One region of the Clostridioides sp. LIBA-6822 genome, then DNA from elsewhere that is predicted to be linked to it. Evidence: riboswitches for the same ligand, from Rfam matches in the RefSeq annotation. Region 1 holds a riboswitch; each other region holds the start of a gene.
What was found. A riboswitch is a leader RNA that binds a small molecule or an ion and turns the genes downstream of it on or off. The one in region 1 is predicted to bind lysine.
Positions count from the first base shown of each region.

Region 1 (8,372 bases):
ACCCCTTCCACATTTGCTATATCTTTGTCTAAATCATTTTTGACTACATTAGCAAAGTTTCTAAGCCCATTATCTAACTCTTCAATTATTTCTGCTGTTGCACCTTTTTGAGAGCCATATATATGTACAGCTCCATTTTTCCCAAACAGTGGATTGTTTACATCACAAGCTATTTTAAAATTACATTCATCTAGTACTTTTAATCTATTATCTATTTTTATATGTCTTATTTCATTTAAAACTTTTCCACCTAATCCTACTAATTTGTTATTTTCATCATAAAACTCAAATCCTAAGGCTTGAAGCATACCTACTCCAGCATCATTGGTGGCACTTCCTCCTAAACCTACTATAAAGTTTCTACATCCCTTATTTATTGCTTCCTTTATTATTTCTCCAACACCATAAGTTGTAGTGTATAAAGGATTTCTAAGTTCAATTGGAACCAATGTCAGTCCTGATGCTTGAGCTATTTCTATTATTGCTGTATTTGTCTCTTTTAATAATCCATATGTTGCATTTACTTTTTTAACTATTGGACCAGTAACTTCTATGATTTCTTTTTCACCATTCATTCCTTGAACTAAAGCATCTACTGTTCCTTCTCCACCATCTGCAAGTGGTAATATCTTTACTTCTGCATCTTTTTTAACTTTTAATATTCCTTTTTTTATTGCATTCGCTGCCTCTATTGAAGATAAGCTTCCTTTCAAGGAATCTATAGAGATTAATATTTTCATATTTATCTACTCCTTATTTTATTATAAGAATAATTTCATTTTTATTTTATACCCTACATCTCTCTTTGTATATAACATATACTATTTATCTTATTTTTATTTTGTAAAAATACAAATATATATTAAATAGATTTTCGTTTGTAGAACTATTTACGTAATTATTATCATACATGTTTCTCTTTATACACCCAAATTGGTTATAGCAAGCCTTCACTTCCATCATATAAAAAAGGTATTACCAATTTTTAGGTAATACCTCTTTGTTTTATTTTCAATTTAAATTAATTTAAGTGATTTTTCTTAATCTCATCAAGTAGCCCATCTTCCAGATAAATCTCCAATGCACAGCCCACCATTGCCTTTACTGATTTATGAAGTTTATCATAAGCTTCCTCAGAATTTGCATAATTTAGAAACTCTTTTTCATGAACATATACCATTGGATTTATATCTAAAGCTATTTCTGTATACATAGTAGGACAAACTTGACTTACATTACCTATATCTGTAGAACCTACTGGCCCATCTTTCCCTTCTAGTATATCTGTTATACCTGCTTCGATTAAATTGTTTTTTGTTATCCTTTGAAGTACTTTATTGTTTATTATATTGTCAAAAGAATTTTCAAAATATCTATAAGAAAGTTTAGCTCCTGTCATTAACTCTGCTCCTTTTGCACAGTTTATAACTTTTTTAGTTACTTCATCTAAATAACTTCTTTCAGCAGCTCTTACAAAAAACTTACAAGCTGCTTTTTCTGGAACTATATTTGGGGCTTCTCCTCCATTTGAAACTATACCATGTATTCTAACATCTGATTTTACATGTTGTCTTAAAGCGTTTATTCCAGCAAAAGTAAGTTGCACTGCATCCAATGCATTAACTCCCATATGAGGATGACTAGCTGCATGTGCTGATACCCCTTCAAAACTAAACTCTAATGAATCTATTGCCAAAGCCTTGCAGTTTATATTATTGAACGCTTCTATATGCATCTGATAGCTTACATCAACATCGTCAAAAGCTCCTGCTTTAACTAAGTCACATTTTCCTCCTGTTGTTTCTTCAGCTGGTGTCCCTATTAATACAATTTTTCCTTTAAAATGTTCTTTTAACTTACTTAATACTATACAGGCTCCTAGTGTAGATGCCGCAATCCAGTTGTGTCCACAAGCATGACCTGGCTCTTTATCTTCTCCATATCCAGGAAGTGCATCATACTCAGCTAAAAATGCTATAGTAGGACCATCACTATCTCCTAATTCTGCTCTAAAAGCAGTATCCATATTGCAGTACGGATAAGTTGTATCAAATCCATATTCCTTCATTTTCTCTACTAAGTACTTTGATGATATATATTCTTCTTCGCCTAGTTCTGGGTTATTGAATATAAAATCACATACTTCTTCAATTTCTTTTCCAAGTTCATTCTCTATCTCATAGGCTCTTTTCTTTACACTATCTATCATAACTTACCTCCTATTAGAATCCTAGATATAATCCTATTGTCAAGAATACCATTACAAGAATTGTTAATACTACCATTAGAGGAACTACGAATCTAACCCACTTTGACCAAGGAATATTAGCTACTGCTAGTGCTCCCATTAAAACACCTGATGTAGGTGTTATTAGGTTAGTTACACCTATACCAAATTGATAAGCTGTAACTATCATTTGTCTAGATACATCAACTAAGTCTCCAAGTGGTGCAAGTACAGGTATTGTAAGTGATGCAAGTCCTGATGCTGATGGTATTAAAAATGCTATTAAACCTTCTATCAAGAAAGTTAAATTTATAAATATAGTTTTTGGTAGTCCATTTAATAAATTTGCTGCAGAATTTAAAATTGTATCTATTATAAATCCATTTTCTGCTATTATTACGATTCCACGTGCAAATGCTATACATAACCCAGCTGTCATTAAATCTCCTGCTCCACTTATAAATGAATTAACTATTTCATCTTGTTTAAGCCCTGACGCTATTCCTGATATTATACCTATTGCTGTAAATATCATTGCAATCTCAGTTATATACCATCCTAACCTTAAAACTCCAAATATCATAATTGCCATACCTATTACGAAAATTGCTATTACCATGGCTTCTCTTTTTGTAAATTCTTTTATGTTTGTATCAGTATTAGTCATTGATTCTTGATTTAGTGATATATCGTGTACTAAAGACTTTTTAGGGTCTTTTTTAACTCTATTGGCATACATCATAACAAATCCTATAGATATAGCCATATATATTATAAACATAACAACTCTAAACTCTATTCCAGAACCTGGTGTTATTTGTGACAATGCCTGTGCTATTCCTACAGAGAAAGGATTAGTAGTTGCCGCTCCAAATCCAGCTGTTGCTCCTATAAACACTGTTGCCACCGCAGTTAATGAATCATATCCCATGCTGGTCATAAGTGGAATAAATATCATATAAAAAGGTAATGTTTCTTCACTCATTCCAAAAGTTGTACCACCAAGACCAAACAAAATCATTGATATAGGTATTATTAAAAATTGAAACTTCTTCATTTTATTTACAGTGTGTGCTATAATGGCTTCTATTGCACCTGTTTTGTTAACTATTCCAAAAGCTCCTCCAACTATCAAAACAAATCCAACTACTTCAGCTGCATCTATAAATCCCTTTATAGGAGCTGAAAATACATCAGTAACACCTTGTGGATTTGATGGTGCTTTTTCATAAGTTCCAGCTACAACAACTGACCTTCCATCTATATCTACCCTTTCAAAATTTCCACTTGGTACTATCCAAGTAAGAACTGCCATTACCACTATTAATAAGAATATTATAGTAAGTGTCTGTGGCATACTAAACCTCTTCTTTTTTAAACTGCTCATTTGTAATCTCCCCACTTTTTAAATTAAAATATTTTATTATTGCATCCCTTTTCTATCCTATTTTGCATAGATGTAAAAAAGCTCAACATGGATACATGTTGAGCTAAATGTGCTAAATACAACATACCTACATCTTCCCTTTATCTTATCTAAGATAGCTCTCCATCAAAATTCGGGCTGATTTTGATGACAGTACTGTACTTATTAAATACAGTCCCAGCACTAGCTTTGGACACTAGCACTTCGGCACTTACTCCTTTTATATTGCTTCATTGGTTTCCGACCTCTTCAATATTAATCTTAGTAAATGCAACCTCTACCTCAATCTTTTTATTAGATGAGGTAATGCTTATTAAATTTTATTTATTGTAAATAATTGTAGCATAATATGTCGAGATTGTAAATATTTTCAATATAATAATACTTACATTTAATGACATTGACAAGTTTAATTTATACTATTCCAGTATATAATTATAACTTTAGTTTTATGTTTAAAAATATATTTATCTTCTCTTTTTTCTATATTATCTATATATTTATCTACCACTTCACCAAAATTAATCTTTTTATTTAATTCAGTTTCCATTTTAAGATGTATATCTTCTATGCTATCAAATTCAATTTCATTTTCTACATCAATAAACTTTGTGTCTGCACATATATTCAAAGAATGTAGTATATTTGGAATATATATATAATCTGGGCAGGTTCTATCTTTCTCCCCTAAATCAATATACAAGTCATTGAATAATGGCTTTTGAATAGCCCTTACTATAATTACTTTTTCTTTAGCCAACTTATTCATTTTATTCAAGGCATCTTTAATATTCCAAATTCTATAAAGTGAATTCACAGATAAAATGTAGTCACTGCACTCAATATTGACATCTTCCCACTTACCTTGTACTGTGTTTATATTAGTTATATTATGTTCCCTAATCTTTTGTTCAAGTACATCAAGCATATCCCTTGAAAAATCATTAGCAGTTACGACCTTGCATTTTTTAGAAAGTGGTATAGTAAATTTACCTGTACCTGCACCAATTTCTATAAGATTTTTTCCTTCATCTATTAATTTATCAATAAAATCAAATACTTCTTTTGAATAATCATAAAGTGTTGGATTATCATCATACTTATGAGATAATTTTTTAAAAAATAGTCTTTCCACCTCATCATCAAATGCTCTTTCCTTTGCATATCCTTCTTTATTTTCAATATACTCATGCCATTTTTTTTCGAAATCTATATCTTTATAATACATGATTAATCTTCCTTTCTAAAAATGTTAAGGTTGAGACTTATCATTTTCCATAATCAAAGTAAACCACTTTTACTAAATTAATGCTATATTAATTAAGTGCTTAACTAAATAATTGATTACTCTGCTCTAAAAATTAATAAAATTCTCAATAAGCTCTTTAGTGTAAGTATGCTTTGCACTTTTATATAATTCTTTGGAACCTATAATTTCAACTATCTTACCATTTAACATAACTGCAATTTCATCACTAAATTCCTTTACTAAGTCTATATCATGAGATATAAATAAATAGGTTATATTAAATTGTTTTTGAGCTTTTTTCAGAACTTGTACAACTTGAGCTTGTACAGATACATCTAACATTGATGTAGGCTCATCCAATATTATAAATTTAGGCTTTAATAAAAGGACTCTGGCTAAAGCAACTCTTTGTATTTGTCCTCCACTGACTTGATATGGGTATCTAGTTAAGATTTCCTCGCTGATTCCAACAAAACTTAAATATTCCTTTATATATTCTGTTGATTTATTCTTCTCATAGATTTTATGAATCTTTAATGGTTCTACAAGGCTATCATATATAGTTTTCTTAGGGCTTAGAGCTGAATCTGGATGTTGAAATATTACTTGCATCTCTTTTCTTAAATTCCTCATCTGAGAAAAATTATAATTACTTATATTTCTACCATTAAAATAAATTTTACCTCCATCAGATTTAACAAGTCTTAAAATAAGCCTTGATAAAGTTGATTTTCCACATCCGCTTTCTCCTACAAGACCCAAGGTTTTTCCTTCTTCTATTTCAAATGATACATCATCTACTGCCTTAACTATTTTCTTATTAATTATTCCGCTCCTAAACTCCTTATAAAGATTACAAACTTTTATCATAAATAAAACACCTCACCTTTGAGCTATTTACATCAAATAGCACTGGCTCATAATCAGAACATGATTTTTTTGCAACTTTACATCTTGGAAAAAATCTACATCCTTTTGGTAAGTTTGTTAGACTTGGTGCTATCCCATCAATAGGCATTAATTTTTTATTTGGCTGTGAATCAATTAGACCTTTTGTATAAGGATGTAAAGGGTTATTAAATACACTATCTTTAGAACCCCTTTCTATGATTTTCCCTGCATACATAACCATAACTTCATCACAAAGTTTTTTGGCTAACATTAAATCATGAGTTATAAGTATCATGCTAACACCCATATTACTTCTTAAATCACAAAATACCTCATATACTTGTTTTCTTATTATTGCATCTAGCCCTTTAGTTGGTTCATCTGCAATTATCCAGTTTGGGTTTAGTGCTGTCCCTATAGCTGCCAATACTCTTTGGCTCATTCCTCCACTTAGTTGGAAACCATAAGAATTGTAAATTAAATCAGTATTTGAAAATGAAAATTTTCTTAATATATCTAAGCTCTTACTCTTACATGAGCTCTTTTTTTCTTTTGCATGATAATAGAAAAGTTCATTAATATGACTTCCTACCTTTAACATTGGATTAAAAGAACTCGACGGATTTTGTGGTATTAATGCTATCTTTTTTCCTCTAATTTCTCTGAGTTCTTTTTCCTTAAGTTTTAATAAATCTTTGTCTTCATATAAAATGCTACCTGAGACAATTGAATTATTGGATACAAGGTTTAAAATTCCCAATCCTAGTACTGATTTTCCACTACCAGTTTCTCCAATAATTCCTGTAATTTTACCACTTTGAAAAGTTACAGATACTTCGTCTACAGCTCTCACTTTTCCTTCTTTAGTATTAAAATAAATTTTTAAATCTTTTATATTTATATCTCTGCTCATATTTTTGATTCCTTCTAAAGATATTGACTTAAAGAGTTGATTTTTTCATCAAACATATCCCTTAGCGCATCACCAACTAAATTTATACTACAACACAATAATAATATGCTAAAGCCTGGTGCCAGCAACAAATTAGGATAACTTCTAAAATGTGTTTTAGCATCATTTATCATAACTCCCCAATCTGCCTGTGGAGGTTGTATCCCTAATCCTAAAAAACTTAGCGATGCCATAGAAAGTACACTCTTCCCTATTCTTATTGTAAATAGTACTATAAATGGAGCAAATATGTTTGGAATTATATAATGAAAAATTATATGAAGATGGCTGGCACCTAATGCTCTTGCACCTTCAACATATTTTTCCTCTTTTACCTTTAGTACCTCTCCTCTAACTACTCTTGAAAACCCAGCCCAAGAAGTAAATACTATTGCTATTAATAAACTTTTTATTCCTGGACCAAGAACTCCAGCAAGAGCAATCATAAAGCTAAGACTTGGAAGACCTTGAAATATATTTACAATCGACTGAATTATCATATCTACTATACCACCACAATACCCTGCTACTATACCTACAAAACTTCCAAATATCATTGTTAATAAGGTTGCTACAAATGCTAAAGATATAGACACTCTAGCTCCATACAATATCCTACTTAAAATATCCCTTCCTAGAGTATCAGTCCCAAGTATATGCTCTCTAGATATTCCCATTAACCTATCCGCCATTTGCACCTTATTAGGGTCATATGGAGCTAATTTAGGTGCAAAAAAAGCAACAAGTATCATAATTATTAACACTAAAAAAGCTACTTTATGTATAAATAACATTCCTTTAAATTTCTCCATATCATTTACCTCCTATCCTTATTTTAGGATTAAGAAATAGATAACATATATCCACAACTAAACTAAATAATACAAATATAATTCCTGTAAATAGTACGTATCCCTGTACAACTGGATAGTCTCTACTCATTATTCCTTGTATTACATAGCTTCCCATACCTGGAATACTAAAAATAACCTCAACTACTGTAGAACCTCCTAAAATTGCACCAAAATAGTTTCCTAAAACGGTTACAATAGGCATTAAAGAATTTAAAAAAGCATATTTAAAAGTAATTATCCTATTTGGCAATCCTTTAGATTTTGCTACTGTTATATAGTTTTGTCCCATACTTTCTATTAAAGTTGCTCTATTTAACCTAGCTACAGTTCCTATTGTACCAGCTGCTAAAACAAATCCAGGCATTATTAAGTGTTTAATTGTTCCATACCCACTCGTAGGTAGCCACCTAAGAGTTTCACAAAATATACCTAGCATGATAATTGCTAACCAAAATCCTGGGATAGAAGTCAGAAATAATGATACAAAAGTACCAATCTTATCTATAGCTGAATCCTTTTTAAGAGCCATGATTATAGCTAATGGTATAGATAATACTATAACAAAAAACATAGCCATTAAAGATAAAGAGAAGGTTATTGGCAACCTTCTCAATATATCTTCTGTGATAGATGTCTTTTTGATATAGGAAAGTCCTAAATCTCCAGTTATAGCTTTTTTAGTCCAATTAATATATTGAACTACAATACTATCATTTAATCCTAACTCTTCTCTAACTATTTCTATTTCTTCTTCTGTAGGAGCAGAAACACCA
Region 1 is NZ_CP196995.1:3,624,850-3,633,221, forward strand. Features, by position in the region: gene ACTG48_RS17195 (glycerate kinase family protein) at 1-740, opposite strand, end outside; gene ACTG48_RS17200 (M20 family metallopeptidase) at 1,022-2,209, opposite strand; gene ACTG48_RS17205 (YfcC family protein) at 2,223-3,614, opposite strand; lysine riboswitch at 3,762-3,941, opposite strand; gene ACTG48_RS17210 (class I SAM-dependent methyltransferase) at 4,063-4,881, opposite strand; gene ACTG48_RS17215 (ABC transporter ATP-binding protein) at 5,008-5,772, opposite strand; gene ACTG48_RS17220 (ABC transporter ATP-binding protein) at 5,756-6,706, opposite strand; gene ACTG48_RS17225 (ABC transporter permease) at 6,721-7,557, opposite strand; gene ACTG48_RS17230 (ABC transporter permease) at 7,559-8,372, opposite strand, start outside.

Region 2 (8,372 bases), 180 kb from region 1:
TGCCTCTCTCATGTAATCTCCTCCAAATTCTAATTTATTAAAAAATATTTCTATATCTCTCATAATTAAAATATTATATAACAAACTATACTAATTAAAAGTAAAAAATTAAATTTAATATAAAAATATTTTGCATTATTAAATAATTCACCATTAATAATAATTCCCCTGTTTCATAAATCAAAACAGGGGAATTATTAGTTAAAAATTTTATTTTTTAGCAAGAGAAGAAATGTTTAGCAAGTCCACCCTTAGCAGTTTCTTTATACTTATCCATCATGTCTATACCAGTTTCTTTCATTGTTTCAACAACTTGGTCTAAGGAGACAGAATGTGAGCCATCAGTTAATAATGCATAATTAGCTGCATCGTAAGCTCTTTGAGCTGCCATTGCATTTCTTTCTATACATGGAATTTGAACGTATCCATATACAGGGTCACAAGTCATTCCTAGATGATGCTCAAGTGCTATTTCTGCTGCATATTCAATGTGGTCTATAGTCCCACCTTTTAAGTATGCTACTGCCGCTGCTGCCATAGAACAAGCTGCACCAACCTCACCTTGACACCCTACCTCTGCTCCAGATATTGATGCATTAGTTTTTATTATATTTCCTATTATCCCAGCTACAAGTAGAGCTTCGATTATTTTTTCGTCATCATACTTATAAAAATCTTGCATTGCAAAGAATATTCCTGGAATTACACCAGCAGAACCACAAGTTGGTGCTGTAACTATTATATTACCAGAAGCATTTTGCTCTGACGCTGCCAGTGCATATGCGTATACAAGCGTTGAGAAATTCTTATCTTTTTGGTATGCATTATAAAATGTACTTGCTCTTCTTTTTAATAATAGTTTACCTGGTATTATCTCATCTGTGCTTAGTCCATCATCAATAGATTTTCTCATAGCATCTTTTATAGTTGTTATATAATCTTTTATGTCTTTTGGTTCACATTCCAACACAAAATCTACTAAAGTCTTATTATTTTCCTTACACCATTTTACTATTTCATCCATAGTATCTAGGTGATATATACTGTTACTTTTGCTATTTCTCTGACCTTCTTCTGCTATAGTTCCTCCACCTACAGAGTATACAGTCCATTCAGCTGTTACATTTCCTTCTTTATCTAAAGCTTCAAACTTCATTCCATTTGGGTGAAAATCTTTTATAATATCTTCTTCCCAAACAATTTCAACTTTTTTAGGTGCTATAGTTTTTTCAATTATATAGTCAGTTAAGTGACCTTTTCCTGTAGCTGCCAAACTACCATATAATATTGCTCTAAAACTTTCTGCATCTGGGTTTTCATTTTTAAATCTTTCTGCTGCTCTTTGTGGCCCCATAGTATGAGAACTTGAAGGCCCACTTCCTATTTTAAAAAGTTCCTTTAAAGTATCCATATTATTCCTCCTAAATTTTCCGTATTATTACTTATTATTAGATTTTACGCACATATTTATTATAACCTAAATATATTAATTATTAGTTATTAAATTCGCATAAAATTTATTTTTTATTTCCATTTTGGTATATTTTATTAAATTAATATGCATATTTTGAGAATAAAACATTTATTTCAAATTTTTGTAATATTAATATAATATAAATATCTTATTTAAACAGTTAAGATATTAACTATACCTATTAAAATTAATTAATTTGTACTATAATTATTATTGTACTTAAAAAATTAAATTTAGATAAAAAAGGAGATTTGATTATATGTTATTTAAAGGTTCTGCTGTTGCTTTAGTTACCCCATTTACAGAGGATAATAATGTCAACTTTGAAAAATTAGGTGAATTAATCGAATACCACATTGAGAATGACACAGATGCACTAGTTGTTTGTGGAACAACAGGTGAGGCAACTACTATGAGTGAATCTGAAATTTTTGCTGTAATAAAATATACAGTTGAAAAAGTTAACAAAAGAATACCTGTCATTGCAGGTACTGGTTCAAACAATACTATGTTGTCTGTTCATATGAGTCAAGAAGCTGAAAAATTAGGAGTCGATGGTCTTTTAATAATAACTCCTTACTATAATAAGACTAATGAAAAAGGTCTTAAACTTCACTTTGAAACAATAGCAAATAGCGTTAAGTTACCAATTATTTTATATAATGTACCTGGAAGAACTAAAGTAAATATAAAGCCATCTGTTGTGGCTGAACTTGCTAAGATAGATAATATAGTTGCTGTAAAAGAAGCTAGTGGAGATTTAGCTCAAGTTGCAGAAATAGCTAAATTAGTACCTAAAGACTTTGCTATATACTCCGGTAACGATGATACTATCTTACCACTATTATCATTAGGTGGAAGTGGTGTTATCTCTGTACTTGCTAACATATGTCCTAAAGAAACACATGATTTAGTAACTAAATTCTTTGAAGGTGATATTGAAGGCTCAAAAAAATTACAACTTGATATGGATGCTTTAATTGCTGCCTTATTTATAGAAGTAAATCCAGTGCCAGTTAAAACTGCCATGAATATTTTAGGTTTTAATGTTGGAGATTTAAGACTTCCTCTAGCTGAAATGGAAGAAACTAATCTAAATGTATTAAAACAAGAAATTACAAATTTTGGATTTAAATTTTAGCAATATTTATATAAATAAGTTGATTTTTTCTTAAATATGTATTATTATTAGAATAATCAAATTTTAATATCCTATTAACCTAGGGTAGAGGTAGCTGTAACTAAGAGTATCCAATAGTAGCTGGCAGGCGTTAATGATTGGAAAAAGGATTTACAGCCGAAGAAAATATTTCTTGCAATTATATTTTCTGGGATTACACATAACATGTGTAATACTGTCACTTATATTATGAGTGATGAGCTACAGGGTTTACTTTGAGTGATAAATTAGACGTACAAAGTATACCTTTGTACGTTTTTTGTATATAATTAAAGTTGTTAATATAATATTAAAGTTTTTGGATATATAAAAATATTAACATATCTTACTTGTATAACTAAAATCAAATAAAATAATGTTTTAATAATTTAAAATTGGGGTGAATTTATATGAAAAAAGTAAATGTAGCGATAGTTGGTGCTACTGGAATGGTAGGTAGAACATTTTTAAAAGTATTAGAAGAAAGAAATTTTCCAATAGAAAATCTATTTTTATTCTCATCTTCTAAATCAGCTGGTTCTAAAGTAGTATTTGGTGGTAAAGAATATATAGTAGAAGAATTGAAGGAAACTTCATTTACTGATAGAGGTATACAAATAGCATTATTCTCTGCTGGAGGAAGTATTAGTGAAAAGTATGCTCCAATAGCAGCATCAAATGGAATCTTAGTAGTAGATAACTCTAGTCACTGGAGAATGGACCCAGATGTGCCTTTAGTAGTTCCTGAGGTAAATCCAGAGGCAATAAAAGAACACAAAGGCATAATAGCTAATCCTAACTGCTCTACTATACAAGCTATGGTTCCTCTTAAAGCACTTGATGATAAGTACAAAATTAAGAGAGTAGTATACTCTACTTACCAAGCTGTATCTGGTTCTGGTGTTAAAGGAGTTGAGGATTTAGAGCAAGGAATGAATGGTAATCCTACTGGATTCTACCCTCATCAAATCTCTTACAATTGTCTTCCTCATATAGATTCATTTACTGAAAATGGATATACTAAGGAAGAAATGAAAATGGTAAATGAAACTATGAAAATACTTAATAATTACGACTTAAAAATAACTGCAACTACTGTAAGGGTTCCAGTAAGAAATGGTCACAGTGAATCTATAAACGTTGAATTTAATAATCCATTTGAATTAGAAGGTTTGGTAAAAACACTTGAAGAAGCTCCAGGGGTTGTAGTAGTTGATAATCCTGCTAATAATGAATATCCAACTGCTGTAGAATTTGACAATAGAGATGAAGTATTTGTTGGAAGAATAAGAAGAGACTTTAGTGTTGATAATGGTGTAAATCTTTGGGTTGTTGCTGATAATATAAGAAAAGGTGCTGCAACTAATGCAATTCAAATAGCTGAAATGGCTTTATCATACGATTTAGTATAATATGCAAAATTGTATAAATATATAATTTTGTAAAATATTAATAATAACACAAAAACAAGCATTAGAAGTAACTGTAATATAAAACACAAAAATAAAAAAGAGGGGATTGATTTTATATGATATTTAAAGGTTCTGCTGTTGCTCTAGTTACACCATTTACAAAGGATAACAAAGTTGATTTTGACAAATTAGGCGAATTGGTTGAATACCAAATAGCTAATGGTACTGATGCTATAGTATCTTGTGGTACTACTGGTGAAGCTAATACTATGACTGATGAAGAACAACTTGCTACTATTAAGTATGTTGTAGAAAAAGTTAATAAAAGAGTTCCTGTTATAGCTGGAAGTGGTTCTAATGATACTATGCACTCAGTTAATCTAAGCCAAGAAGCTGAAAAATTAGGAGTAGATGCTCTATTAATCATAACTCCTTATTACAATAAAGCTAATAAGTCTGGACTTAAACGTCATTTTGAAACAATAGCTAACAGTGTCAAACTTCCAATTATACTTTACAATGTCCCTGGAAGAACTTGTGTAAATATAAGCCCTAGCCTTATAGTTGAACTTGCTAAAATAGATAATATAGTTGCTGTAAAAGAAGCTAGTGGAGACCTAGGACAGGTTGCAGAAATAGCTAGCTTAGTACCAGATGACTTTGCTATCTACTCTGGTAACGATGATACTATACTTCCTTTATTGTCTTTAGGAGGTCAAGGAGTTATATCAGTACTTGCTAATGTTTGCCCTCAAGAAACTCACGATTTAGTAGCCAAATTCTTTGAAGGCGATATAGAAGGTTCTAGAAAATTACAACTTGGTATGGATGCTCTAATCGCAGCTTTATTTATAGAAGTAAATCCTATACCAGTTAAGACTGCAATGAATTTATTAGGATTCAATGTTGGAGATTTAAGATTACCTCTAGCAGAAATGGACCCAGCAAATTTAGAAGTATTAAAGAAAGAATTAGTTAACTTTGGACTAAAAGTTAATGCATAGTAAAAATTGATGCATGGTAAAAAATAAGTTTGGTCAAAAGTTAGCCCTTAATCATAGGAGGAAATTATGTTAAAAGTTATAGCAACTGGTTATGATGGAAAAATGGGTAAGATTTTAGCCGATACTATAAGAGAAGATAGTGAATTAGAATTAGTTTGTGTTGCAGCTAGAGGTATGGATAGCTGTGAAGGTGACCTTAAAATCTATGAAGATATGAGCACTATAGTTGAAAAAGTTGACGTAGTTATAGATTTTTCTCATCACTCTAATTTAGATAATATCTTATCTTATGTTTTAAAAACTAAGACACCTTTAGTAATCGCTACTACTGGATATAATGATGAAGAAATGAACAAAATACATGAAGCGGCTAAAGTTATTCCTGTATTCCAATCATATAATATGTCTCTTGGTGTAAATGTATTAGTAAAATTGGTTAAAGATGCAGCTAAATTATTAGAAGGATTTGATATAGAAATAATAGAAAAACATCACAACAGAAAAGTAGATGCCCCAAGTGGCACAGCTGTTATGATTGCTAACGCTATAAAAGATGTTTTACCAAACGTTGAAAATAATTATGGTAGATATGGTCGTAGTGCGAAAAGACAACCAAACGAAGTTGGTATTCATGCTGTAAGAGGTGGAAACATTGTTGGTGAACATGATGCTCTATTTGCTGGAGATAATGAAGTACTTACAATAAGCCATCAAGCACAATCTCGTGGTATCTTTGCAAGTGGTTCTATAGCTGCTGCTAAATATTTAGTTAAACAAAAACCAGGATTTTATAATATGGACAGCATGTTAGGATAATAACAATAATATAATGAGAATACACAGTATAACTCAAATATATACAATAGATAAATTTATTTGATACTATGCTTATATAATAAAAAATCTGTAAAATAAAATGTAAATAATGAAAAGTAAGTATATACTAAAATTGATAAATAAGTATATAATAAAAGAAATATAATGAAATACAAGGAGAATTAACAAATGGTAAATTTAAACGATGCTTATGAAATAGCAAGATATATAAAAGAAGTTAAAAAGAAAACACCTGTTAAGGTATATGTAAATACTAACTCTTTACATTTCCAATCAACTGATAAATTTAAAGTATTTGGATGCAATGGTTCTTATATATTTATAGGTGACTATGAAGATATAATGGAAGTATTAGATAAACATGGTAAAGATATAATAGATACTCATGTAGAATACGATAGAAGAAATTCTGCTATTCCTCTAAAAAATACTTTAAGTGAACATGCAAGAATTGAGCCAGGTGCAATAATAAGAGACATGGTTACTATAGAAAAAAATGCTGTTGTCATGATGGGAGCTGTTATAAATATAGGAGCTGTTATTGGTGAAGGTTCTATGGTAGATATGAATGCTGTTATTGGAGCTAGAGGTACTCTTGGTAAAAATGTTCATCTAGGTGCTGGAGCTGTTGTTGCTGGTGTTTTAGAACCACCTTCTGCTACTCCTGTTATAGTTGAAGATGATGTTTTAATAGGAGCTAATGCAGTTATTCTTGAAGGTGTTAGAATCGGTAAAGGTGCTGTTGTTGCAGCTGGTGCTATTGTAACTACTGACGTAGAAGCTGGTGCTGTTGTTGCTGGTTCTCCTGCTAAAGTTATAAAAATGAAAGATGAAAAAACGGCTGACAAGACTAAACTTATGGATGACCTTAGAAATTTAGACTAATTAAATAAGTAATGTATAAGCAAAGGGGTGTCTCAACATGAATTTAATTCATTAGAGACACCCTCTTTTTATAATATTTAATTTATTCAATATAGTTTCTTATTTTTATTCTTGTTTATCCTTATCAAATCCGACTGCTTATTTCCACTATGTTTATTTATTTTACTAAATCTGATTACTTATTTTTATTGTATTTTATTCATTCTTATTCAGCATTTTAAACTATCTTAACTTTACCTTAGATTAATACATCGAACCACTATTTACTACTGGTTGTGCATCTTTATTACCACAAAGAACCACCAATAGATTACTTACCATAGCTGCTTTACGTTCTTCATCTAAAGTTACAACATTATTTTCACTTAAATTAGTTAGTGCCATTTCTACCATACTCACAGCCCCCTCAACAATCTTTTTACGTGCTGCTATTATAGCCTCTGCCTGTTGACGTTGTAACATCGCTGCTGCAATCTCTGGTGCATAGGAAAGGTGAGTAATTCTCACTTCACACACTTCAATTCCTGCAATATCAACTCTTGATTGTAATTCGTCTTTTAATTTATCTGCTATTTCCTGACTGCTACCACGAAGAGATTTCTCATCTCCATCTTCAGACACATCGTATGGATAAAGTCTTGAAACATTACGAATAGTTGAATCACATTGAATAGATAAAAATGTATTATAATTATCCACATTAAACACAGCCTTAGTTGCATCTATAACTTTCCAAATTACAACAACTCCTATTATAATTGGATTCCCTAGTAAATCATTAACTTTCTGTTTTTCATTATTAAGAGTCATCGTTTTTAAAGATACTTTTTTCCCTCTTGGATTAGATGATATATCTACTTTTTCATCAGAAGAAGATTTTGATACATTAATTCTCGATGATGTTGGATTTATTGCTGAACAAAATGGATTTACCCAATAATATCCCTCTTTTTTTATAGTTCCATAATAGTTACCAAACAAAACTAGAACTATAGCTTCTTTAGGATTAATCATTTTTAGACCAAAACATAGGATAAAGTCTACCAGTATAAATACAAGCCCTAAAATTAGCATAAGTGAGCCTATCCCAGCAAAACCATTATCAAGTTTTATTATTCCAAAAACCATGATGCTTATTGAAACTATTAAAAACAAGATAATCATTATCAAAGCCACTACTCCATTAAATGTTTTCGCTTCTTTCTCTTGATAAGTTTTTTCTTCTTTTAACATATCTATCACTCCCATATTCGTGTATTAAGTTAAGATATTTCTAATTTAATAATATCACTTTTAATGCCCTAAATGTTGAATTTAAAGTTAATACTCTAAATTTTCACCTATATATATCTTTAGTATTTTTAATATATCAATATTAATTTTTAAATGCCTTTTATGAAATATGAACTTATATTTAATATATATTAAATTTGAGTACACTTTTTTAAATATCCAGTAAATTGTAACCCTATTATCACTAATATTATTTTATATAGATTATATTAGTGATAAAATAAACTTATAGTAATACAACAAATTTTTATTAATTTCATAGGAGGAATTTATGTTGAAAGTTATAATTAGCGGTTATAATGGAACAA
Region 2 is NZ_CP196995.1:3,801,997-3,810,368, forward strand. Features, by position in the region: gene ACTG48_RS17960 (N-acetyldiaminopimelate deacetylase) at 1-12, opposite strand, end outside; gene ACTG48_RS17965 (L-serine ammonia-lyase) at 218-1,411, opposite strand; gene dapA (4-hydroxy-tetrahydrodipicolinate synthase) at 1,734-2,615, shown strand; lysine riboswitch at 2,693-2,866, shown strand; gene ACTG48_RS17975 (aspartate-semialdehyde dehydrogenase) at 3,044-4,045, shown strand; gene dapA (4-hydroxy-tetrahydrodipicolinate synthase) at 4,162-5,049, shown strand; gene dapB (4-hydroxy-tetrahydrodipicolinate reductase) at 5,116-5,865, shown strand; gene dapD (2,3,4,5-tetrahydropyridine-2,6-dicarboxylate N-acetyltransferase) at 6,055-6,771, shown strand; gene ACTG48_RS17995 (SPFH domain-containing protein) at 7,015-8,004, opposite strand; gene dapB (4-hydroxy-tetrahydrodipicolinate reductase) at 8,336-8,372, shown strand, end outside.
Region 2: it holds a riboswitch for lysine, as region 1 does, so the genes downstream of both, ACTG48_RS17975 (aspartate-semialdehyde dehydrogenase) here and ACTG48_RS17205 (YfcC family protein) in region 1, are expected to answer to the same signal.

Region 3 (8,372 bases), 1.3 Mb from region 1:
ATACAGTACACTACACTGTATTGCATAATATTAATTTTAATCCAAGATTAGAAAAAAATAAAGGTGTAATTAAGAGTATTATGCAAAATATTAACTTTTATACTAAATTTATGTTTTTTACAGTTTATTTACAAAAAATGAGATTTGTTGAATTAATCCTCAAAAGACTGTATTATAATATGTATATTGTTAAGAATATTATGTGAAGTTAGTTATCTAAATTTATTTTAAATCTGTTGACAGATTTGTAAAGGAGACGATTATGGGAAAGGTTGCAAAAATTTTATTGAGTTTGCTTGTTATTGCTTTAGTGTTTATAGGTATTGTTGTATACATCTTGACACCAAAAGAGAGATATGATGTTAGTTCACAAAATAATGAAATTATAGATGAAGAATACTTGTCAAAAGGTTCATATATAAATTCCATGGAGGTAGTAAAAAATCCACTTAGAATGGTTGGAAAAGTGTCTGTTTCAGAGGATGAGTTTAGAAATTTAATATATACATTAATGCAAAAGCATGGGATTAAAGAGCTTGAAAATAATTTTGTTGAAATGAAAGATGGAAAAATAAAAGTAGCAGGACCATATAAGGTACTTGGATTAATAAATAGCCAATATGAGCTTGAGTTAAGACCTACTTTAAAAGGAGAAAATCTAATTGTGAGTCTTGAAAATGTGAAACTTGGTAGATTCAAGATAAGTGATAAGATGTTAGAAAAAATATTAAGTAACTATAATAAAAAAGTTCCATTTGAAGTTAATGGAAATAAGATTACTTTAGAAAAAAGTTATCTTTATCCAGTGACTCTTAAAAATATATCTATAAAAAAAGGAAATATTGACTTAGATATGGAAGTAGAAATAGATTTGAAATCACAAATAAATGGGGCATTAGGGTATTTGAAAGATTCTGGAAAGGCTCAAGATATACTAAATCATTTAATTAATTTAAAGAAAACAGCTGTTGGTTAAAAATATAGAAAACTTATATTTATATTTTTATTATATTTTATATAATATTGAAGTACTTTAAAATCAAAATTTGTAAAATAACATTTATTATGTTAGAATGTTTTATGATATTAAGTTATAAGTACGTAATATTATTTAGTTACTAGATTGGGGGGAAATGATGAATAAAGTCTATATTGTAACAACATATACAGGAACTTTATTATCTTACTTAATAAGGAGTATAAGTAAAAAACTGTATACACATGTGTCAATATCACTAAATGAAAATTTAAAGCCAATGTATTCTTTTGGGAGATTAAATCCAAGAAATCCGTTTATTGGTGGATTTGTTGAAGAAAATATAAATCAAGGATTATATGCTATAAGAAAAAATACTGTGTGTAGAGTATATTCATTAGAAGTAGATAATTTACAATATGAAAGTCTATTTAGAAATATAAAATTAATTAGTGATTATAGAGAAGATTACTATTATGATATAATGGCACTGATATATTTGCCAATGAATATTTATAGACAATCTGAATATAAATATGTATGTTCAAACTTTGTTGCTGATATGTTAGAAAAAAGTGAGATAGACATTTTAAATAAACAAGCATTTGAAGTAACTCCAAATGATTTTTATAATTTATCTGGTCTAACCTTGGAATATGAAGGTTTATTATCAGAATATAATTCTAGACAACATTCTTATGTATCAAAAATTGCAAACATCTAAAAATTTATTTTAGAGTTTATCATATAAAAACTATTGCTAGACAATTAGGCTGAAGATAGTAGTTTAACTTCGAGAGGATTAAGAATTCGTAAATCTTAGTTAAAACACTTTCTTCAGTTTTTAAGTTTCTGTGATTATTTGCATTTTTATAGTATTTTTGGGGTATATAGATTAGATATAATTAAATAAAATAGATATATAAATGTATAAAGATATCTTAACATATAAATAAATATGATAAATATTTATTTTTTGTAAATATATGGATATAATAGTAATAATAACATTTTGTAGAGAGGAGTATTAAATGAAACGATATCTTAAAACATATGGAGTTGCGCTAATAATTGTAGTAATTTATGCATTTATTAAATTACCTGTACTTAGATTAGATTTCACATCTTTATTTTCAGTAGGAATAATTTTCTTTGTTGTGGCAGGAATATTGGATATGATGTTGGATAGAAATGAAAGAACATCTAAACTTGCCAAATATAATTTTTCAATAGCAATAGCTTTACTTGTGTATATTGTAGTTGTACCTTTTATAGCCTCTACACCTGTGTTTCATGCAAAGGCATATAAAGAACTATTAGGAAAAGTGACTGAAAGTAAATTTACTGATGATATTAGTCCTGTTAGTGTAAATGACATTCGTCTTGTAGATGAAGATATGGCCATGAAATTGGGTGATAAAAAGCTTGGAGAAGTTCCAGCTATAGGTAGTGTGTCAAAATTAGGAAAATTCCATATACAAAATGTGGATGGAGAGTTGTACTGGGTAGCACCTCTTGTTCATAGAGACATAATTAAATGGGTGACATCTTTAAGTGGTACAAGTGGTTATGTAAAAGTATCCGCAAGTAATCCTCAAGATGTTCAATTAGTTCAAGAAATAGATGGAAAGCCAATAAAGATAGTATACCAACCAGAAGCTTACTTACATCAAGATTTACAAAGACATTTATATATACATGGTATTGTAAATGTCGGTATGACAGATTTTACCCTTGAAATAAATGATGAAGGGAAGCCTTATTGGGTTGTAAGTTTATATGAGCATAAAATTGGTTATGGAGGAGCAAATGCTACAGGAATAGCCACTGTTGACGCAGAAACTGGAAAAATAAATGTTTATAATGTTAAGAATACACCTAAATGGGTAGATAGAATCCAGCCACAAGAATTTATAACAGACCAGATTAAAGACTGGGGTGTTTATGTTAATGGATTTTTAAATTCTGTTATATCAGAAAAAGGAGTATTAGTACCAACAGAAGGAACATCACTAGTTTATGGAAATGATAATAGGTCTTATTGGTATACAGGTATAACATCTTCTGGTGGAGATGAATCTACAATTGGATTTATGTTAGTTGACTCTAGAACAAAAGAAGCTAGATTATATAAACAACCAGGAGCTACTGAGACAGCTGCGATGAAATCAGCTGAGGGTAATGTTCAAGAAAAAAATTATGAAGCAACATTCCCTGTAATGTATAATATATTAGGTCAGCCAACATATGTATCATCATTAAAAGATAAGGCTGGTCTTGTAAAAAGAGTTGCATTTGTATCTGTTGAAGATTATAATGTGCTTGGTATAGGTGAAGATAAAAACGAAGCATTAAGAAACTATAAAGATTCATTAGAGTCTAAGGGAAATGATTTAAAACTTGATAATGACTTAAAAGACGAAGTCATAGAAGGTACAGTAACGAGAATAAGCCCAGATGTACGAGGCGGAAATACTAATTATTATGTAACTTTAGATTCAAATAAAGAAATAATATTCAAGGCCACTTCAAAAGTGTCTAGTGAATTGCCATTGACTCAAGTTGGAGATAAAGTTAAAATATCGTATTCAAAAGAAGCATCTGGTGTAATTGAAATGTCAGAATTTGATAACCTAAATATTGCAAACTTTGAAGACAAAAAAGCAAAAGAGGGAACAGGAACTGACGAAAATACAAACTCTCAAGATTCTGGAAATCAAGAGAATGTATAGTTTAACTTAAAAAGTCTGAAAATAGTATTTAATATGTTAATAGCTAGTTTTTATAAAATTTATTTTTATAAAAACTAGCTATTTTATTTCAATTCTTTGTAAATTTAATGTCATAAAATTAATATAATATTAGTACAACTTTGCAAATAATACTTCAAGGAGAATGTACTATGACAAATATGGAAAAAGAGATATTGCTTTTAATTAGCAGGGTTAGATGTGTTACAGAAGCTCAATTTAGAAAGATTTATGGAGACCAAAAGAGATATAATAAAAAAAACTTTAAAAAAACTTTGAGAAAAATGTGTAGTGAGTATACATTAAAAAAATATCCTTGTGATGTGGATTATTATAATTATAAAGACCTCTCATATGTATACTATTTAAATGGTAGTAAACTTTTTAAGGGAGATGATTTAATAAAGGCTCTAGTAGGGTCAGAATTAGTTGTTAGAATCAATACTGCAGGTTGTGATGTAAAAAGATTCTACCGAAATGTTAGTGTGGATGATATGAAATATGATTTATTTATTGAATATACAGACCAATTTGGTAATATAAAACAAGTTTTAGTAGATGTTGATTTAGATAATGAAATAGATATTTCTAAATATGAAAATCTTTCTAGAAAGATAGATAAATCTACAATTCCATTTTTTAAAGTGCCAAACGTTTTGGTAGTTACGCCAGATAATCTATCTGAATTAAATGACTTAGAGAGATACGATAATGAGTATAGCATAAATTTTATAGATTTAGGGTTAAATAAACTATTTAATTGTATATAAGCTAATTTTAAAAAAGAAGACTATGGATTTGCCACATTTTGTAAAATAATTGTTGCAATATTATATAGAATGTGATAAAACTATATTAATAAATTAATTAAAAAATAATGAGCCTAGGGTAGAGGTAGCTATATTCAATAGTATTCAATAAGAGCTGGTAAGTGTTGATGATTGATGAAAGGGTCTATAGCCGAAGAAAATTTGTTGACGGACGGATTTTCTGGACTTATGCATAATATGTATAAGGCTGTCACTTTTAAAGTGGTGAGCTACAAGGTTACTTGGTCTATGAGATTTACACGTCCAAAGTATACCTTTGGGCGTTTTTATTTATCAAAATTTAACTTGAGGGGGAAAAAGCATGAGTATAATTGTTCAAAAATATGGTGGAAGTTCAGTAGCAGATACTGATAAAATAAAATCAATTGCAGAAAATATAATAGAACGAAGAAAAGAAAATCCACAAATGGTGATAGTTGTATCTGCCATGGGTAAATCTACTGATGAATATATAAAATTGGCTAAAGAATTGAGTAATGAACCTAGTAAAAGAGAATTGGATGCATTGATGTCTACTGGAGAAATGATTTCAGCTTCTTTATTATCAATAGCATTAAATGCACTTGGATGTAAGGCTGTAAGTTATAATGCTTATCAATTAAATATAAAAACAAGTGGTCTTCATGGAAAGTCTCAAATTGATGATATAAATGTAAATAGAATTAAAAATAGTTTAGATGAAGGAAATGTCGTAATAGTAACTGGATTTCAAGGAATCAATGAAGATGGTGATGTAACTACTCTTGGAAGAGGTGGTTCAGATACATCTGCTGTAGCTCTTGCAGTCAAATTAAATGGAAAATGTGAGATATATACAGATGTTGATGGAATCTATTTTACAGACCCAAGAAAATATTCAAAAGCTAGTAAACTTGATGAGATTGAATATGAAGAAATGCTTGAATTAGCAAGTTTAGGGGCACAAGTAATGCACTCAAGAAGTATAGAACTTGCACAAAAATATGGTGTTGAAATTTATGTTGGACGTACATGTGGTACAGTAAAAGGAACATATATAAGAGGGGGAAAAGACATGAAATTAGAGGATAAAGTAATAACAGGATTAGCTACTAGTGATGATGATAGTTCTATAACAATAAAAGATTTTAAAGCAGAAAATATATCTAGTTTATTTGAAGATATAGCAACTATTGGAATAAGTGTAGATATGATAAGTCAAACTGCACCTATTTTAGATAAGATAAGTGTATCATTTACAGTTCCAAAAGAAGAACTAGGTGAATGTAAAAAGATAGTATCTAAATATACAGATGAAGAACATGTAGTAATTGATAATAATATCACTAAATTTTCTTTAGTAGGTCTTGGTATGAAAAATACTTCTGGAGTTGCTGCTAAAGTATTTAAGATATTTAATGAAAATGGTATAATGATAAAACTTATAACTACATCAGAAATTCGTATAACTTGTGCTATAAATTCTGATGATAAGCAAGTAGCTATAGAGAAAATAGCAGAAGTATTTAATATATAAAATTTGGGGAGGATATTATGAAACTTCATGGAACTATGACCGTAAATGATAATGAATTATATATTGGAGGAGTGAGTTGTTTAGAACTTAGTAAAAAATATCAAACTCCACTTTATGTATTTGATGAAGCTTTAGTAAGACAAAACTGTAGAGAATATGTAGAATATTTTAAAGCAAAAGATGGAAAAAATAAGGTTGCTTATGCAGGTAAGGCTTTTTTACCTCTTTACATGTGTAACCTTATAAATGAAGAACAAATGTGCCTAGATGTAGTTTCAGGAGGTGAATTATATACAGCTTATAAGTCAAACTTTCCTATGGAAAAAGTTTTCTTCCATGGAAATAATAAGACTAAAGAAGAAATAAATATGGGATTAGATTTAGGTGTAGGTAAATTTGTAGTAGATAATTTTTATGAATTAGACTTGATTGAAACACTATGTGAAGAAAAAGGTAAGACTCAAGAGATATATTTTAGAATAACACCTGGCATAGAAGCTCATACACATGATTATATAAAAACTGGTCAGATAGATTCTAAATTTGGATTTGCCTTAGTAAATGGAGATTTGTTTAGAGCTATAGAAAAATTAAGTGAATACAAAAATATCAAACTTGTGGGTCTTCATGCTCATATAGGTTCGCAAATATTTGATGTAGAGCCATACATAGATACAGTAGATATAATGATGAACTTGGTAAAAGAAATAAAAGAAAAATTCAATATACAATTAACAGAAATTGACTTAGGTGGAGGTGTAGGAGTTTATTATAGTAAAGAAGATAAGCCTAAAACTATAAAAGAATTCTGTGAGACTATAATCACTAAAGCAGAAAGTTCATGTAAAGAGCTTGGAATAGAAATGCCTATACTGGTAATAGAGCCAGGTAGATCAATAGTTGCAAATGCAGGAAGTACATTGTATACAGTAGGCTCAATAAAAGATATAAAAGATGTTAGAGTGTATGTAAGTGTGGATGGAGGTATGACAGACAATGTAAGACCTTCTCTGTATCAAGCTAGTTATGAATGTAGTATTGTAAATAAAATTAACCATGAGACTATGAATCATGTAACAATAGCTGGAAAATGTTGCGAGAGTGGAGATATATTGATTGGAGATATAGATATAATGGATATTAAAAGTGGAGACATACTTATAACAACATCAACAGGTGCATATGGATATTCAATGTCTTCGAATTATAATAAGATACCAAGAGCGGCGGTAGTCTCAGTATTTGATGGAAATGACAAGATAATATGTAAGAGACAAAGTTATGAAGACTTATTGTCTTTAGAAATATAGAATAAAAATTAAATATTAAAGTTTATTTTAAGTAGATTTGCTAAGGTGTATATAGCTCTAAATTAATTTTTAGTTTGTTGTAGTTATACATAGCATATCTACTTATTTTTCATTTTACTAACAAATTTCTTGTAATAAATATAAAATATTTTAAAAACTTCCTAATTATGATAAAATTTAAAGTATATAACAAGGAGGGGTTTAATGAGAGGAAGAGTAATTTTATTAATATCGATATTATCTATATTTCTTGTAGGATGTTCATTTAATAATAAAGATGAAATAAATTTAACTGAGCAAGGAAAAACATACTTAGAAAAACATGACTATAAAAAAGCTATGGAATCATTGTCCTCTGCATTAGAAGAAGACAATACTAATGAGAATGCAAGGGCTATGTACATGCAAGCTATGAGAATGTCAAATATGATTGAGTTTGAAGAAGTAAAAAATTACGAGGATGCAATTAAGGAACTTAAGCTTATAGAGAAAATAAAAAATGGTTCATCTGTTATTAAAGAAGAAGCAACCAAAAAGAAAGAAGAATTAACGAAGTTAGAAAAAGAGCAAAATGAAGCAGAAGAGCAAAGAAAGAAAAAGGCAAAAGATACAGCAGGAGAAGATAGATATAGAGTAGAATCTGATGCAAGGAAAACTTCTTACAGTAGAAATAATAAAAGTAATAAATCTAGTTCTAAAAATGACAATAAAAAATCAGATGATGATAAATCTGATAATAATAATGGTTCTTCTCAGAATCAAGAAAAACCAAATAATAATCCAACACCAACACCACCTTCTCCAGAGACTAGTGGGGGCTCAGATAGTGGTGGAAATTCTCAAAACTCAAATAATCAATAAAGATAAAATACATATATGTAATTAACAAAATATGTATTATAAAAAATTAACTCTTAGCAAACATAATTTGCTAAGAGTTAATTTTTTTAAAATAATAGAAAGGAGTTAATTTGCAATTAAAAATTAAGCGTGCAATAAGTATAAGTTATT
Region 3 is NZ_CP196995.1:2,289,879-2,298,250, reverse strand. Features, by position in the region: gene ACTG48_RS11145 (hypothetical protein) at 263-976, shown strand; gene ACTG48_RS11140 (hypothetical protein) at 1,137-1,700, shown strand; gene ACTG48_RS11135 (hypothetical protein) at 2,008-3,708, shown strand; gene ACTG48_RS11130 (hypothetical protein) at 3,879-4,496, shown strand; lysine riboswitch at 4,608-4,776, shown strand; gene ACTG48_RS11125 (aspartate kinase) at 4,858-6,051, shown strand; gene lysA (diaminopimelate decarboxylase) at 6,069-7,361, shown strand; gene ACTG48_RS11115 (outer membrane protein assembly factor BamD) at 7,566-8,222, shown strand; gene ACTG48_RS11110 (AI-2E family transporter) at 8,368-8,372, opposite strand, start outside.
Region 3: it holds a riboswitch for lysine, as region 1 does, so the genes downstream of both, ACTG48_RS11125 (aspartate kinase) here and ACTG48_RS17205 (YfcC family protein) in region 1, are expected to answer to the same signal.

Region 4 (8,372 bases), 1.8 Mb from region 1:
GCTATTATTTTCAATAACTTTTTAAAATTATCTAAAAACTAACAAAACAATGATAATAAAAGGTGAAATTTATTTATATCCTTATTCTGCAAGTTCTATCTCTGCTTCATCAACTTTCTTACCAATTATTTGAATACCCACAAATATCGCAGCTATAGCCACTGGTAATACTATATATATTGGTAATCCAAATCCAGCTGGTATATATCCAAATACAATAGTGATTATTGCTGTAAATATAGCGTATGGCATTTGAGTATTAACGTGGTCTATGTGATTACAACCAGCTCCCATTGAAGAAAGTATTGTTGTATCTGAAATTGGAGAACAATGGTCTCCAAATATTGCACCTGTTAAAACTGCACTTGTACTTACTATTACATAGGACATATCAGGGTTTAATGAGTATGCTAGTGGTATTGCAAGTGGCATAAGTATACCCATAGTTCCATAAGCTGTTCCAGTAGCAAAAGATATTATTGCTCCTAAACCAAATATTAAGCTTGGCAATAAGAATGGAGGTAGTGAGCCTGATAATAAGTGTATTAAAAATTTAGCTGTACCTAATTCTTTTATTACTGAACTCAATGACCATGCAAGTATTAATATTACACCAGTAATTACTAAACTTTTCATTCCATCTATCCAGACATCAATTGCTTCTGATACTGTAAAAATCTTTTTTACTACAGCCATTATAATAGCAACTAAACTTGCAACAAGTGCAGATTGGAATAATGCTCTAGATGCATCAGATGCACTAAATGCTTCTTTTATTGCCCCAAAAGAATATGGTGAATTTGTAAATAGTTGTATTAGAGCTTTATCTTCACCTTCCATTATAGATGTATATCCACTATAATAGAATGATGCTAAAGCAACTATTATTAATGTTCCAATTGGAATTATAGCATTCCACACACTCAATTTCACTCCATTTTTTGGAGCTAAATCATCTAATTCTTCTACGCCTTCATCAAGGTCTGTACCAACTTTTCTACTTCTAGATTTTATCTCAGCCTTTCTCATTGGCCCAAATTCTTTTAATAATAATGCTGATATTACAATAAACGCTAATATTAATATATTATAAAATCTAAATGGTATTGTATTTAAAAATATACCAAATGCATCAACATCCACACTTATACTTTCAAAAGCATCATGTATTAAACCAACTTCAAGACCTATCCATGTAGATATTATGGCTAATCCAGCAACTGGTGCTGCTGTAGCATCTATTATAAAGGCTAATTTTTCTCTTGATATTTTCATTTTATCTGCAACAGGTCTCATCATAGGACCTACTATTAATGAATTAGCATAATCATCAAAGAATACTAAAAGACCCAAAAACCATGTTATAAGTTGTGTACCTTTTGCTGATTTCGCTCTTTTGGCAAGTGCTTCAGCTATAGCCTTAGCTCCTCCCATTTTAGCAACAAGATTTATTACTCCTCCAATTGCTAGAACTTGTAGTATTATTCCTGCATTCCATGGGTCTGATAGCGATACCAAAGCTCTGTCCACTAAATCTAAAAATGATTGTATAAGTGTGGCAAACACATTTATACCACTAGCTTTAATTATAAAACTACCAGAAAGAATTCCTATAAGTAAGGAAATTATTACGTTTTTAGTTATAAATGCAAGTATTATAGCAACTAATGGTGGTATTAAAGTTAAAATTCCAAATTTTTCTGCATTAGCTAGTGCAATAGTGTCTATATCTTCCTCCGCAAAAACCATTACTGTTGACATTATGAACATAATTGTCGTCAGAAAAATAATATTAATTTTTTTATTTCTCATATAAATCTCCCTCTCTTTTTAGTTTTGTGAATTGTACAGGGTATTTGATAAAACTAAAAAAGCCTTAAGTGCTAAACACTCAAGGCTTAAAAATTACAATACATCAACAATATTAAAATAAGTATAATATAATTCCTTAAATGATAGCTCACCACAAATAAACCTGTGACAGTTGTACATATTTTCTATGTACCCCCAGCAATATAATCTTAAAGCATCGATTATAAAACTTCGGCAATATCTCCTTTCCTAATAAATCTCTGTGCTTAACTCATTATTAGTACTGATAGATTATTGCGCCTCTACCCTTCTATTCACTTTTATTAAGTATATTTTGAGTATATATTATTTATTTAAACTTTGCAAGGTAGTTTTTAAAAATCCTTTTTATTTTTTACATTAAATTCCATTTTATTATGATTTTGTTTAATGGGCACTTCTATTAATACACGATTATCTTCTTGTTTAAAACTTCTAATTTAAAGGACTTTTCAAGTTATTGTCGAATTATAAAATTAATTGTACTAAGACCAACAAAAAAATTTTATCATTTATATGGAGGAATTACTTTAATGTTATTAATTTACAATGAAAAGACAAACCCTTACTTCAATTTAGCAATGGAAGAGTATCTTCTTAAAAATCTTGACGAAGACTTATTTATTTTATGGAGGAATGAACCTTCTATAATTGTTGGAAAAAATCAAAATACACTTTCTGAAATAAATTTAGAATATATAAAAGAAAATTCTATACCTGTCGTTAGGAGACAATCTGGTGGTGGAGCTGTATTTCACGATTTAGGAAATATAAATTTTACATTCATAGCTTGCAATAATAATAGCTTTAGTGATTTCAGAAGATTCACTCAACCAATAATAGACTTGCTTAAAACATTAGATGTCAACGCTGAATTTTCTGGAAGAAATGACCTTCTTATAGATGGTAAGAAATTTTCTGGAAATGCCCAGTACAACTACAAAAACAAGGTAATGCACCATGGTACGTTGTTATTTTCATCTGAGATAAACGACCTTTCAAAAGCTTTAAAAGTAAAGCCTATAAAATTTGAAGGAAAGGGAATAAAATCTGTAAAATCTCGTGTAACTAATATAAGTGAACATCTAAAATCTAAAATGGATATACTGGAATTTAAAGATGCAATTATGGATTATTTATCTAAAACTAATATTGATAATACTAATTATTGTTTAAGTAAGTATGACATAGAACAAATAGAAAAACTTACTAAATTAAAATATGAAACTTGGGATTGGAACTTTGGTAATTCACCAAAATATACTCTTTCAAATGAGTTAAAATATTCTGGTGGAAATGTTGAGTTTAATCTAAATGTTGATAAAGGCATAATAACAACTATAAAATTTTTTGGAGATTTTTTTGGAAAACGTGATGTTTCATTTGTGGAAGACAAACTTGTTGGCACAAAGCATGAAGAAAATGCTTTAAGAAATGTTTTAAATTCAATTGAAATAAATGATTATTTCTTAGGTGCTGATACTGATATTTTAGTTTCTGGAATCTTAGGTGTTAAATAGAAATACTAAAGATTTTAAAATATTTATAAAATTGTGTTTACATATATAAAAAATCATGATAATATTTATAACATAATTAAAAATTGATACTTCTTATCCAGAGTGGTGAAGGGACTGGCCCTATGAAACCCAGCAACCAGTATATTTTTATATACATTGGTGCTAAATCCTGCAGTATTATACTGAAAGATGAGTCTAAATTAGCTTTTAAAGCCTGAGTTTAAACTCAGGCTTATTTTATTTTGCAGTGTGATAAAAGAGGGTATTTTATTTTTAACTAATCAATCATATTCAGGAGGGAATTTATATGAAATTCAAAAAATTATTAAGTTTATTATTATGTCTAGTTTTCACTTTATCTATAGTTGGATGCTCTAAAGCTAACGATGACAAAAAAATTGTTGTTGGTGCTACTTTAGTACCAGGTGGAGAATTATTAGAAGAATTAAAGCCACTTATCGAAGAAAAAGGTTATACCTTAGAAATTAAGAATTTTGATGATTACATACTTCCAAACGAAGCTTTAAATAATGGAGAAATTGATGCAAATCTATTCCAACATGAACCTTATCTAAAAGAGGCTGTCAAAGCTAAAGGATATAAAATAATGGCTGGAAAAAAACTATATGTATGCCCAGCAATACTTTACTCTTACAAGATAAAATCTATTGATGAATTTAAGAAAGGAGATACAATTGCAATAAGCAACAATCCATCTTCTTGTTCTAAAGACCTTAGATATCTTGAAAGTATTGGGCTTTTAACTTTACCTAAAGATGATGGACTAGTTAGTCCTAAAGATATAATCGAAAATCCAAAAGGCATACAATTTAAAGAATTGGATATTGCTCAGATTCCATCTTCTCTTCCAGACGTAACTGCTGCATTTATAGATACTACATACGCAGTACCTGCTGGTCTTGATGCTAAGAAAAATGGACTTTATACAGCTCCTATAAATGATGAGTATGCAAATCTTTTGGCATTTAGAACTGAAGATAAAGATAGTGAAAAAATTAAAGTTCTACAAGATGTTCTTACATCAGATAAAGCAAGAAGTATAATTGAAGAGAAATACAAAGGAATTGTAATTCCTGTTTTCTAGTATATTTAGTATAATTTTAATATTATTATTCTAATCTTGTTGAATATTGACTTGTTAAGTGCTACCATTTAAGTAAATCTATGTTTATGGAGGAAGATTACTATGGCTATAGAATTAAAAAAGGGACAAAAAATAAACCTTACAAAAAAAGAAAATAGTGATTTAGGTGAAATCTTAGTTAATTTAAATTGGAATCAAAAAATACAAAAAAAAGGTTTTTTTGGCTCTCTAAAAAGCAGTAATATAGATTTAGATTTAGGTTGCCTGTTTGAAATGAAAAATGGTGTAAAAGGTGCTGTACAAGCATTAGGTAATTCTTTTGGTAGTTTAGAGAATCCCCCTTTTGCTCAATTAGATGGAGATGACAGAACAGGTAGCAATACACAAGGAGAAAATATAAGAATAAATGGTAATAAAATAAAAGAAATAAAGAGAATACTTATTTATGCTTTTATCTATGAAGGTGTAGCTAATTGGTCTGAGGCTGATGGAATTGTAACAATCAAACAAAAACAAGATTCAGATTTAGTTGTTAAACTTGATGAACATAAAAATGGCTATAACATGTGTTCAATAGCATTGATAGAAAATGTAAATGATGAGACATTCAGTGTTGAAAAAGTCATTAAATACTTTAAAGGCCATAAAGAAATGGACAATGAGTTTCATTGGGGCTTAAAATGGGTTGCAGGAAGAAAATAAGTACATATTATCAAGAGACTATGAGTAAATTCACTCACAGTCTCTTTTTTTTATAATTATTTACTTTCTAACTATTATGAATAAATTCTTTATCCAATATTTCTTCAAATTCTAACATGGGCATTGGTCTATAAAATACAAATCCCTGTACTAAATCACATCCAACATCTTTTAGAAATTCAACTTGTTCCTTACATTCAATACCTTCTGCAACTGTTGTAATATTCAATTCTTTTAGCATATGTATAATATTTTTTATTACTGTTTTTTCTTTATCTTTGTCTAAGCTAGCATTAAAAAACATAGAATCAAGTTTTAAAACATCAAATGGTAAATCTTTTAAGACACCCAAAGATGAATACCCTTTTCCAAAATCATCTAAAGAGCAAGTAAATCCATTTTTATGTAAGTCATGTATAATTTCCAAAAAGTGTTCTTGATTCTCAAAAGCAACACTCTCAGTAAATTCAATTTCTATAGTGTTTTGAGGTATATTATATTTCTTTTTTATCTCTGAATAAGTTTCCACAAATTTGGCATTATAAAACTGTATTCTAGAAACATTAACTGATATTTGAACAAATGGTTTATTTTCATCTAATCTCTTTCTAATCCATCTACAAACTTCTTCAAAAACATACTTGTCTACCAAACCAATAAAAAAATCCTTTTCCAGTATTGGAATAAATATTGCAGGAGATATGATACCTTTATCTGGAGTCAACCAACGTACTAAAGCTTCTGCACAATCTATCTTTTGATTATGTAAATTAACTTTGGGTTGAAAATAAACTATAAATTCTTTATTTTCAATGGCTTCATGTATTCTACTTTTGATTGTATTTTCTTCAATCATTTTTTTACGAATATTTTCATTGTAAAAAGCATAATTAGTACCTGGTTTATTTTTAACAGTTTTTTGTGCAAAGTTTGCTCTATTTATTAAATCATCTATGTTTAGTTTTTCAATTACATCTTCAATACAACAAATTCCACTGACAATCGTAATGTTATATTTGTTTTTAATTTCGTTCGTAATATTAATCAGTTTCTCATCTACAACTCGTTGTCGTATCACTAAGTCTGCCTTATCCACATAGCACCTTAAAGCAATAAATCTATCTGCAATTTCCCTTGCAAATATCTCATATTTTCCAATATCATTCATCATAAGATTAGCATATCGTTTTAATATCATATCACCATAATCATATCCAAATATGTCATTAATGTATTTAAAATTTTCAAAATCAATATAGAATACAGCAAATTTCTTGTCTTTATACTTATAAATATTTTGATTTGCATCTAGCTTAAACTTTTCTATAGTATTTGCTCCTGTGAGCTCATCTTTATACGCAATGTTTTTTAAATCTACATTTAATTTTTCCAAACTAATCAATTTTCTATTGTATTGTATAATCAATATAATCCATGCTAACATACCTATAATAGATATAATGATTATTAAAGTCATTAGATAATCACTTTTCTCTTTAGAAAAATTTTCTATTTCAAACACTGTATTATTTGCAAGATAAAAAAAGTCTTCACTTGTGTCTAATAAATGATTGTTTTCTTCATTCATTCTTACTTTTTCTATTTCACTATTTAAATCTTTCCACTTTTTTTCTAGTAAAAATAAATAATCGTTATATGTTTTGCAATCGGTAACTACCAAACCGTACTTTCCATCCCCTGTAATTAATTCATGTAAAATTCCATCTATATAGTCGATTAACTCATCATTTGGTTGATTGTCCATCTCTAATTTGCTTAAACGTTGACTCGCTCCACGGACGATACCAACATAATTAATTAGTTTTCCATAGTCCGCAATATTACGAATCAATTTAATCGAAATGGAGCTTATAGAAATTAATAAAATAAATAAGACTAAGATAGTTACCCTCAAAACTCTCTTCATAAAATACCCCTATCCTCTATGTAGTTTTTCATGTATTAGATATTCTTTATAATCAACTCAACAAAGTTGTGTATAATCATTTTTTCAAATAAGAAGCATGAAATTCCAATAAAAATTTCTATACAATTAAGATATAGAAATGCTTATTTTACATAGTTTATTTTTAGTATTATATCTATTTACAAAAACGTTTTTATAGAAATCACTCTTTTTTTAGATACAGTTTATATTACTTTTAGTTATAAAACTCTGCTTAAAATTATATAATTGCGACAACCTATATATCTATATAATTCAATTATATTTAAAAATTATTCTTTTTGTCTAGTATAACTTTGTATTTTATTATATTTTGAATATATTTATATTATTATAATTCACATTATTATTTAAACTATAAAAAATCAGCCACTTTAAGTGGCTGATTAAATAGCAATAAATAAAACATGTTCATCGTAAATAATAGACTTATTTATTAACTGCTTGTGACGCATCATCTATCATTTTATTTAAAGAAGTTAGACCTCCATCATTTACATACCATGTTGGCGAATCTAAATATATTATGTTATCATTTTTATATGCATCCATAGATTTTATTACATCATTGTTTAAAACAGCTTTTGCTGTTGAGCCTGCTTTTACATCACTACCTGTAGCTATTCCTCTATCTATAACAAACATAACTTGTGGATTTTGTTTTGCTATATACTCAAAAGTAATGTTTTGACCATGACTTGATTCTTTTATATTTTTATCTTTATTTTCAAATCCAAAACTCTTGTATAATACACTAAATCTTGATTCTTCACCAAATACACTTAAATTACCTTCATTCACCATTAGCGTTAAAGCATTTAAGTTTTTTTCTGTTACTTTTTTATTTAGAGCCTCTATCTTTTTTTCAATTTTACTAAATTCTTGATTAGCTTTTTCTTCTACTCCAAATATTTTTCCTATTTTATCTATATTATTTTTAACAGAATCCAAATACTTCTTATCATCTTTACTTGTACTTATTGTTGGTGCTATTTTTGATAATTGCTCATAAAAATCTTCTTGTCTTCCATTTATTATAATTAAATCTGGATTTGCTGACTTTATACCTTCTAAATCTGGCTCTTTCAACCCTCCTAAATCTGCATACTTTTCATCCTTATATTTTTCTAAAGATGTTGGTAAGCTTGACTTTGGAAGCCCTACTAAATTCTCCCCTACACCTAATGCATCCATTGTATCTAGAGCTGAATAATCAAATACTACCACT
Region 4 is NZ_CP196995.1:1,832,287-1,840,658, reverse strand. Features, by position in the region: gene ACTG48_RS08795 (Na+/H+ antiporter NhaC family protein) at 82-1,812, opposite strand; lysine riboswitch at 1,949-2,125, opposite strand; gene lplA (lipoate--protein ligase) at 2,385-3,371, shown strand; SAM riboswitch class I at 3,462-3,567, shown strand; gene ACTG48_RS08785 (MetQ/NlpA family ABC transporter substrate-binding protein) at 3,679-4,476, shown strand; gene ACTG48_RS08780 (TerD family protein) at 4,579-5,178, shown strand; gene ACTG48_RS08775 (putative bifunctional diguanylate cyclase/phosphodiesterase) at 5,246-7,105, opposite strand; gene ACTG48_RS08770 (siderophore ABC transporter substrate-binding protein) at 7,574-8,372, opposite strand, start outside.
Region 4: it holds a riboswitch for lysine, as region 1 does, so the genes downstream of both, ACTG48_RS08795 (Na+/H+ antiporter NhaC family protein) here and ACTG48_RS17205 (YfcC family protein) in region 1, are expected to answer to the same signal.